3 regions of the Allobosea sp. NPDC003192 genome follow, and region 2 is predicted to be linked to each of the others. Evidence: predicted binding sites of a transcription regulator. Region 2 holds the regulator's gene; each other region holds the start of a gene.
The links. Region 2 encodes LexA, which represses DNA repair genes until DNA is damaged. Its sites were predicted from a motif close to TGTTCNNNNTGTGTTCNG; they were not measured.
Positions count from the first base shown of each region.

Region 1 (3,253 bases), on a different contig from region 2:
GTTCATGCCGGAGCAGGCGTGTCTGCGCCTTCAGCGAGACGAGCCGGCGGCGCAGAAGGACGATCTCGTGCCAGCGCGCGCCGTCATGAGATGAGTGATGTGGCAAGATCGGCATGACGTGCTCCTGGTTGTGGAGTGCGTCATTCTGAGGCCGCCGGAAGCACCGGGGATAAGATTCCCCGCTATCCCCGCCTACACTTGATGCTCCCTCCGCCTCACAGCGCATGGAGCCTTTGCCATCAGGCGGATTGCCGGAGGTTCATGCGAGGCGCTAGCCTTACCGGCGATTCGCTCCCGGAGCCGCCATGTCCAGCGATTTCGCCTTGCCGCCAGGCCTCAGGCATCGCCAGGTCGTCGTGCGCGATACCGTGCTTCATCTCGCCGAAATCGGCGACGGGCCGGCGGTCCTGCTGCTGCATGGCTGGCCGGAATTCTGGATGAGCTGGCTGCCGGTGATGAATCGGCTGCACGGCGAGTTCAGGCTGATCGCGCCAGATCTGCGCGGTTTCGGCGAGAGCGGGAAGTCACCAGCGCCGCGCAGCGATGTCGGCGCCAACGCCCATGCCGACGACATGGCGGCGCTGCTGGAGGCGCTTGGCGCCGGCCCGGTTGGCGTCGTCGGCCACGATGTCGGCGCCTATGTCGCGCAGGGGCTGGCGCGGCGCCATCCGCAGCGGGTCGAGAAGCTGTTGTTCTTCAATTGCCCGACGCCGAGCGTCGGTTCGGCCTGGGTCCGCGACGGCCATGTCAACGAGATCTGGTACCAGTCCTTCCAGCAATTGCCGCTGGCCGAGCAGCTGATCGGCTCCAGCCGCGAGGCCTGCGCCCTCTACCTCGGGCATTTCCTGACGCATTGGTGCCATCGCAAGGATGCCTTCGCGCCGGTCTTCGACCTTTGGGTCGAGAACTTCATGAAGCCGGGCAATCTGCGCGGGGGATTCGACTGGTATCGCAGCCAGAATGCGGCGCGGATCGCCGCGATCGACGGCCACCCGGCGCCGTCCGTGCCGATCCACCAGCGCACCCGGGTGCATTGGGGCCGACACGACCCGATCCTGAAGTCGGAATGGTCTGTCTTCCTGTCGCATTATTTCGACGATGTCGAAGTGACCTTCTGCGAGAACGCCGGCCATTTCGTCCATGTCGAGGCGCCGGACGAGGCGGCGCAGGTTCTCGCCGAGGTTTTTGCGGACTGAGCGGGCGGCGCTTGCCTGCCGCGATCTTCGCCGGTCCCCCTCGTCTTCCAGCCCGGACGCCCTACATCAGCGAAAGCGGCCCTCGCGCGCGCAAGCCGGCGAAGGATGGACAATGAGGGCGATTCAAAATCTTGTGGTTTTTGAATCGCTTGCCGCCATATCTCGCCGTGAACGAAACCTGATTCTGCTGGAGTCAGCGATTCGGCCTCGCTTCGTTCCGGACTCGTTCTGTTCACGGATCAGGTTGCCTTCGGGTGGCCTGAACCGGTAGGGCTTGCCCCGCCCGGACTGCAGGAAAGCTCCAGCGTCTTGATTCAGCCCCGTTCCCTTCCGCCTTCGCTCCGCGCCCGCGGTGTCACGGCGGTGCTCGGCCCGACCAATACCGGCAAGACCCATCTCGCCATCGAGAGGATGGTGGCGCATCCGACCGGCATGATCGGCCTGCCGCTGCGCCTTCTGGCGCGCGAGGTCTATCAACGCGTCGTCGACAAGGTCGGGCCCCACGCCGTCGCGCTCGTCACCGGCGAAGAAAAGATCAAGCCGGAGCGGCCGAGCTTCTGGGTCTGCACGGTCGAGGCGATGCCGCGCGACCTTCCCGTCGATTTCGTCGCCATCGACGAGATACAGCTCGCCGCCGATCTCGACCGCGGCCATGTCTTCACCGACCGGCTGCTCAATCATCGCGGCCGCGAGGAGACGATGCTGATCGGCGCCGGCACGATGAAGCCGCTGGTCGAGCAACTCATCCCCGGCGTCAACGTCGTCTCGCGCCCGCGCCTGTCGAAGCTCTCCTTCGCCGGTGACCGCAAGATCACGCGGTTGCCGCGGCGTTCCGCGATCGTCGCCTTCTCGGCTGAGGAGGTCTATGCCATCGCCGAATTGATCCGCCGCCAGAAGGGCGGGGCGGCGGTGGTGCTGGGAGCGCTATCCCCACGCACGCGCAATGCCCAGGTCGAGATCTACCAGTCGGGCGATGTCGATTATCTTGTCGCCACCGATGCGATCGGCATGGGGCTCAACCTTGATGTCGACCACATCGCGTTCGCCGGCGACAGCAAGTTCGACGGTCATCATTATCGCAAGCTGCATCCGGCCGAGTTCGGCCAGATCGCCGGCCGGGCCGGACGGCATCTGCGTGACGGCACCTTCGGCACGACCGGCCGCGCCCCGCCCTTCGAGCAGGAGCTGGTCGAGGCGATCGAGGACCATCGCTTCGAATCGGTGCGGCAGGTGCAATGGCGCAACTCCGACCTCGATCTGCGCTCGATCGCCGGGCTGCTCGACAGCCTCAATGTCCTGCCGCAGGAGCAGGAGCAGGGGCTGACGCGGGCGCTGATCGCCGAGGATATGACGACGCTGGAGATTCTGGCGCGCGATCACGACGTGGCGCGGCTGGCGCAGGGCAAGCCGGCGGTGTCGCGGCTCTGGGAGGTTTGCGGTCTGCCGGATTATCGCAAGATCGCGCCGATGCAGCATGCCGAGCTGGCGACGACTTTGTATCTGCGATTGATGCGCCATGGCCGGCTCGATCCGGACTGGTATGCCGGCCAATTGGCGGCGCTTGACCGGGTCGATGGCGAGATCGATACCCTTTCGGCGCGCATCGCCCAGGTGCGGACCTGGACCTATGTCGCCAATCGTCCGGACTGGTTGCCTGATCCTGAGCATTGGCAGGGGGTGGCTCGTCTTGTAGAGGACAGGCTGTCGGACGCTTTGCACGAACGGCTCGCCAGCCGTTTCGTCGATCGGCGCACGAGCGTGTTGATGCGTCGCCTGCGGGAGAATGCGATGTTGGAGGCCGAAGTCACCGCGACCGGCGATGTCCTGGTCGAGGGTCAGCATGTCGGATTGCTGCAAGGCTTCCGTTTCACGGCGGACCCGAAGGCGGGTGGTCCGGAAGCGAAAGCACTGAACGCGGCGGCGCTGAAAGCACTGGCTGGCGAGCTGGAGGCGCGCGCCTCGCGCGTCGTGCTGGCAGGTGACGAAGCCTTCGTGCTCTCGCATGACGGGCTGATCCGCTGGATCGGCGAGCCGGTGGCGCGTCTGACCGCCGGCGA
Region 1 is NZ_JBNNPK010000002.1:113,587-116,839, forward strand. Features, by position in the region: gene ACQKLX_RS03265 (hypothetical protein) at 1-115, opposite strand, end outside; gene ACQKLX_RS03270 (alpha/beta fold hydrolase) at 306-1,196, shown strand; gene ACQKLX_RS03275 (helicase-related protein) at 1,509-3,253, shown strand, end outside.
Region 1: the regulator LexA is predicted to act here: its motif matches at 1,410-1,427, upstream of ACQKLX_RS03275 (helicase-related protein).

Region 2 (3,253 bases):
TGCATAAATCCGGCGGCAAGTCCGGAACCTATGAGATCGCAGAGCCATCGGCATGAGCCTCACTCCCGTTCCCGTCGCGCTCAAGGCACTGCTCGACAGCGTGCCCGGCCCGACACAAGCCGAGAGGCTGCCGCTGGCACAATGTGCCGGCCGCGTGCTGGCTGAGGATGTCGCCGCGCTCCGGACCCAACCGCCCTTCGCCAATTCGGCCATGGACGGCTATGCCGCCCGCGCCGCCGATCTGGAACCGGGCAAGGAGCTGAAGGTCGTCGGCGAATCCGCCGCCGGCCGCGGCTTTCCCGGCCCTGTCGGCCCAGGCGAGACGGTGCGCATCTTCACCGGCGCCCCGATCCCCGACGGTGCCGATGCGATCCTGATCCAGGAGCACGCCGAGGGCGTCGGCGGCCCGGTCATCCGCGTCACCAAGCCGGCGAACAAGGGGCAGTTCATCCGCCCGGCCGGTCTCGATTTTCAGGCCGGCGAGATCCTGCTGCAGGCCGGGCGCCGGCTCGACAGCGCCGCGCTCGGCCTCGCTGCCGCCGCTGGTCATCCGACTCTTTCGGTCCGCCGCAAGCCGCTGGTCGCCATCCTCGCCACCGGCGACGAACTCGTCCTGCCGGGCGAGCCGGTCGGCCCCGATCAGATCGTCGCCTCCAACAGCTTCGCCCTCGCCGCTCTGATCGAGCAGGCCGGCGGCACGGCGCTCGACCTCGGCATCGCCCGCGACAACCATCCCGATCTCGCAGCCAAGATCGAGGCGGCACGCGCGGCCGGGTCCGACGTGCTGATCACCCTCGGCGGCGCCTCGGTCGGCGAGCACGATCTCGTCCAGGCGGCGCTGAAGGCGCAGGGCATGGCGCTCGGCTTCTGGAAGATCGCGATGCGCCCGGGCAAGCCGATGATGATGGGCCGGCTCGGGCCGATGGTCGCGCTCGGCCTGCCCGGCAACCCGGTCTCTTCGATCGTGTGCGGGCATCTCTTCGCGATGCCGTTGGTCGAGGCTCTGCTCGGCATCGCCGATCCCGAGCGCGATCGTAGCGAACCCGCCATCCTCGCGGCCGATCTGCCGGCCAATGACGAACGCCAGGATTATCTGCGCGCCACGGTCGAGACGGCCGATGGCGAGCGGCGCGTCAGACCCTTCGCCAAGCAGGATTCCTCGATGCTGGCGAACCTGTCGCGCGCCGAGGCGCTGGTGATCCGCCCGGTCTTTGCCGAAGCGGCCAAGGCTGGCGATCCCTGCCGCATCATCCGGCTGCGCTGATCCGTTCACCTTAGGGCAGGAAGCGCCTTGCGGAACACAAGGCGAACGCGTATGGTGTTCGTGCTTTGTTTCGATTCTAGCCCGAGAGGCGAGCGGCGCGACCATGCTGACACGCAAACAGTTCGAACTGCTTCGCTTCATCCATGAGCGCTTGCGCGAATCCGGCGTGCCCCCCTCCTTCGACGAGATGAAGGATGCGCTCGACCTGCGCTCCAAATCCGGCATCCACCGATTGATCATGGCGCTCGAGGAGCGTGGCTTCATTCGCCGGCTGCCGAACCGGGCACGCGCCCTCGAAGTCATCAAGATGCCGGATGGCATCGGCGGGCCACAGGCCCAGCGCGGCCGCTTCAGCCCCTCGGTCGTCCAGGGCGGTCTCGGCCAGACATCGCCTGTCGCGGCACCGACGGCCAACCTGACGAAACCGCGTCCACCGGCCGCCGAGGAGAATGGGCGTTCCACCGTCTCCATCCCGGTCATGGGCCGTATCGCTGCGGGCACGCCGATCTCGGCGATCCAGGATCGCAGCCATAGCGTCTCGATGCCGGCAGACATGCTCGGCGGCGGCGAGCATTACGCGCTCGAGGTCCGCGGCGATTCGATGATCGAAGCCGGTATCCTCGACGGCGACACGGTCGTGATCCGCAAGCAGGACACCGCCAATACCGGCGACATCATCGTCGCCCTGATCGATGACGAGGAAGCGACGCTGAAGCGCTTGCGCAAGCGCGGCTCCTCGATCGCGCTCGAAGCCGCCAATCCGGCTTATGAGACGCGCGTGCTCGGGCCTGACCGGGTCAAGATCCAGGGTCGGCTGGTCAATCTGATGCGGCGTTACTGAAGGGCCTCGGCTTCCAGTGCCGACTCCGCAGCCGCGGGGGCCGGCGCAGGAGCGGGTTCTGGCGCCGGCCTCGGTTCCGGTCGCGCGCGGGTCCATGGACGCAGGCGTGAGACGTCGTCGGCCGTATAGGCGCGCCAGCCGCCGCGAGCCGTGTGATACGCGGTCGCGCCGTCGCGGATGAGCGCGCTGCGGTCGATCAGGCGGGCAGCGCAAGAGGCCGTCCAGTAGAGTGACGTCACTACGAGATCGGCGCGCTGGCAGTCTTCGACCAGGGCGATGCGGTCGCGCGTATAGGCAACCGAGCGGCCATCCGGCAGGCGGATCACGCAGCCGCGCGCATCGCAGACGGCCCCCTCGCGCAAGGCGGCATCGTCTGGCGAGCGGGAATCGCCGTCGGCATGCAGCCATCGCGTCAGTACGAAGCGGCTCGGCTTTCCGGCCAGCACCATCTTCCCTTCCGGTCCGCGCACCAGCACGCCCGAGCCGTCGCGCTCGATCAGAATGTCCGGCCGTGATGGAGCCGAGGCCAGCGCCAGCCCGCCGACCAATGGCAGGGCTGCGAGAAGGCGCAGCGCCGTCGTCCACAAGGTCAGCCAGAGCAACGACAGCGAGAACAGGATCAGGGCGAGTGAGCCGAAGGCCGGCAGCACCAGCGTCGAGCGGTCGATGCCGGCAACCCAATGGGCGAGTTGGAGCACGAGGCCCGAGGCCCAGCCCATCAGCGCCCAGGCCGGCCAGTCGAGCCCGAACGGATAGGCGAGCACGCCGAAGACCGCAGCCGGCATCACGATCAGCGAGACGAACGGCAGCGCCAGCGCATTGCCGAGCAGGCCGAACGGATTGAAGGTCTGGAAATGGAAGACGCCATAGGGCGCCGTCGCCGCGGTCGCGACCATGGTCGTGGTCAGGATGCCGACAGCCGAGAGCCAGAGCGGTCGCAGCGGCCAGGGCCAGGAGGCCGCAGCGGCATCCGGCGCCCGCTCCTGCCAGCGCTCGGCGAAGGCGATCAGCGCCGCCACGGCCCCGAACGACATCTGGAAGCTCGGGCCGAGCAGCGCCTCCGGCTCGCGCAGCAGCACGATGATCGCGGCGAGCGCGAGATTACGCATGGAGAGCGCCGGACGGTCGACCAGGATCGCGCCGAGCAT
Region 2 is NZ_JBNNPK010000001.1:250,551-253,803, forward strand. Features, by position in the region: gene moaC (cyclic pyranopterin monophosphate synthase MoaC) at 1-56, shown strand, start outside; gene ACQKLX_RS01190 (molybdopterin molybdotransferase MoeA) at 53-1,264, shown strand; gene lexA (transcriptional repressor LexA) at 1,368-2,105, shown strand; gene ACQKLX_RS01200 (ComEC/Rec2 family competence protein) at 2,099-3,253, opposite strand, start outside.

Region 3 (3,253 bases), on a different contig from region 2:
CGTTCCTCGATCTCGCGCATCTGCGCGGAGATGCGGACGAGGATCGCGACCTCGGCGAGGTTCTCGCCCTTGGACTGCATCGCCTCGACCTCGTCCGAGATCAGGCGGGCTTCCTCCTGGCTGTCCCAGGCGCCGGTGATGGTGACCTTCTCGCCGGCCTCGTCCTCGGTGCGCAGCGTCTTGCCGAGGCGGCCCTCATTGCGAGCGATCAGCTTGGCGGCGGTGGCCAGGATATGGCCGGTCGAGCGGTAATTGCGCTCCAGCCGGACCACGGTCGCGCCCGGAAAATCGTGCTCGAAGCGCAGGATGTTGTCGACCTCGGCGCCGCGCCAGCCATAGATCGACTGGTCGTCGTCGCCGACGCAGGCGATGTTGCGCCGGCCCTGGGCGAGCAGGCGCAGCCAGAGATACTGGGCGACGTTGGTGTCCTGATACTCGTCGACAAGGATGTATCGGAAGCGCTCGTGATAGCTCGCCAGCACGTCCGGATGCTCGCGGAACAGCGTCAGGCAGTGCAGCAGGAGATCGCCGAAATCGACGGCGTTCAGCGTCTTCAGCCGGTCCTGATAGGCGGCGTAGAGCTTGCCGCCCTTGCCCGACGCAAAGACGCCGGCCTCGCCCGGCGGCACGTCCTTCGGCGCGAGCCCGCGGTTCTTCCAGGAGTCGATGAAGCCTGCCAGCATGCGGCCGGGCCAGCGCTTCTCGTCGATCCCTTCCGCCTGGATCACCTGCTTCATCAGGCGGATCTGGTCGTCGGTGTCGAGGATGGTGAAGTCGGAGCGCAGGTCGAGCAATTCGGCATGGCGGCGCAGCAGCTTGGCCGAGATCGAGTGGAAGGTGCCGAGCCAGGGCATGCCCTCGGCGACCGGGCCGACGAGATGGGCGACGCGCTCCTTCATCTCGCGCGCCGCCTTGTTGGTGAAGGTCACCGACAGGATCTGCGAGGGGAAGGCGCGGCCCGTCGCGATGAGGTGCGCGATGCGGGTGGTGAGTACGCGGGTCTTGCCGGTGCCAGCGCCGGCCAGAACCAAGACGGGCCCGTCGGTCGCCTCGACCGCCAGGCGCTGTTCCGGATTGAGCCCTATGAGATAGCCGGCAGCCGGCTGCGCCGCCGCGCGCGATGCGAGGCCGCCGGGACGGGGCAGGGGGGCTGAGGTGGTGTGATCTGACAAGGGCGATGCTGCTCGATCGTGATTCGTTCCGCGGTCAATATAGGGTGTCGCGCCGGCGATTGCTGGATCATGCTGTGGAGGGTTGGACGGCTTGCCCATTCTTCCCGAAAGCCCTCATCCTGAGGAGCGGGCTCCAGCCCGCGTCTCGAAGGATACTCCAGGAGGTTCGGGAGGCATCTGGAGCATCCTTCGAGACGCCATTTCTGACGAAACGGCTCCTCAGGATGAGGGCTGAGAGAGTTTAGATCCCAGGAGCGACCGATGCCGTCAGCAGGATCATCGCCAGGGCACGCCCATCACGTCACCAATCAGGTGCCGCCGCTGGCCGATTACGACGCCTATGCCGCCGATCCGGTGCTGAAGGCGGCCGTCGCTGCCTTCGATGCCGGCTGGGCCAGTGAGCGGCTGCACGATGCCGGCCGGACGGTCGGCGCCGCCGAGACGATCGAGATGGCGCGGCTCGCCAACCGGCACGGGCCAGAACTGCGCAGCCATGACCGCTTCGGCAACCGGATCGACCAGATCGAGTTCCATCCGGCCTGGCACGCGCTGATGGCCCGCGCCATCGGCCAGGAGACCCACGCGCTCGCCTGGAACAAGCCGGGGCCGGGCGCGCAGGTGGCGCGGGCCGCCCTGCAATATCTCTGGTATGGCTGCGAGAGCGGCATCTGCTGCCCGATCTCGATGACCTATTCGGCCATCCCCGTGCTGAAGCAGGACCGGGCGCTCTGGACCCAATGGGGCGGGCTGATCTCCTCGAAGAGCTACGACAAGTCGCAGGGACCGGCAGCGGGCAAGCTAGGGGCGATCGTCGGCATGGCGATGACCGAGACACAGGGCGGCTCGGACCTGCGCCAGACCCAGACCATCGCCTATGACAATCGCGACGGCACCTATTCGCTGCATGGGAGCAAATGGTTCTTCTCGGTGCCGCATTCCGACGTCTTCCTGACGCTGGCGCGCAATGAGGAAGGCATCTCCTGTTTCGTCGTGCCGGGCTGGCGGCCGGATGGCGAGCGCAACGGCATCGCGATCCAGCGGCTCAAGGACAAATGCGGCAACCGCTCGAACGCCTCATCCGAGGTCGAGTTCCGCGGCGCGATCGGCCATATGCTGGGCGATCCCGGCCGGGGCCTGCGCACCGGCCTGTCGATGAACCACAATACGCGGCTCGACATCGCCGCGGCCTCGGCCGGGCTGATGCGGCAGGCGGTGATGCTCGCCGGCCATCACGCCCAGCACCGCACCGCGTTCCAGCGCCTCTTGATCGACCAGCCGATCATGCAGAACGTGCTCGCTGACCTTGCGATCGAGGCGGAGGCCGCCGCCTGGCTCGCCTTTAGGCTGTTTGCGGCGGTGGATCGGCAGGAGCAGTCGGAGAGCGAGAAGTTGCTGGCCCGGATCGGCGCGCCGCTGGCGAAATACTGGGTGGCGAAGCGTACGCCCGTCGTCGTGGTCGAGGCGCTGGAGTGCCATGGCGGCAACGGTTTCATCGAGGAGAACCCGATGGCGCGGCATTATCGCGAGGCGCCGCTCAACTCGGTCTGGGAGGGCTCGGGCAACGTCATCTGCCTCGACGTGCTGCGCTCGCTCGAGCGCGAGCCAGGCTCGCTGCAGGCATTGCGCGCCGAGTTCCATGCGGTTTCCGGTCAGGACCGACGCTATGACGCGGCTCTGCAGGCGCTCGACAACGACCTGCACGAGCTCATCCGGCATGAGGGCCAGGCGCGCCTGCTGACCGAGCGATTGGCGCTGATGCTGCAAGGTGCGCTGCTGATCCGCCATGCGCCGCATGCGGTGGCGGACGCCTTCGTCGCGACGCGGCTCGGTGGGCACTGGTCCGGCCAGTTCGGCGACCTGCCGCTGGCGGTCGATGCAGTGACGCTGGCCAGAAGGGCGGTGCCGGAGGTTTGACGACGGCCGCACAAAGCCATCTTTTCTCACTTGCGCCCGCATGCGAAGGAACCAGCAGCCGGCGCCGCGCATTCTGTCGTGTCGGAGCAGTTCAGCTCGACATTTGCGGAACGATCGACGTGCAAAGCGACGCCGGCCTCATCGCCCCCATCCTGACGCAGATGTTC
Region 3 is NZ_JBNNPK010000018.1:2,688-5,940, reverse strand. Features, by position in the region: gene ACQKLX_RS21685 (UvrD-helicase domain-containing protein) at 1-1,172, opposite strand, end outside; gene ACQKLX_RS21680 (acyl-CoA dehydrogenase family protein) at 1,434-3,086, shown strand; gene ACQKLX_RS21675 (PAS domain-containing protein) at 3,248-3,253, shown strand, end outside.
Region 3: the regulator LexA is predicted to act here: its motif matches at 1,186-1,203, upstream of ACQKLX_RS21685 (UvrD-helicase domain-containing protein).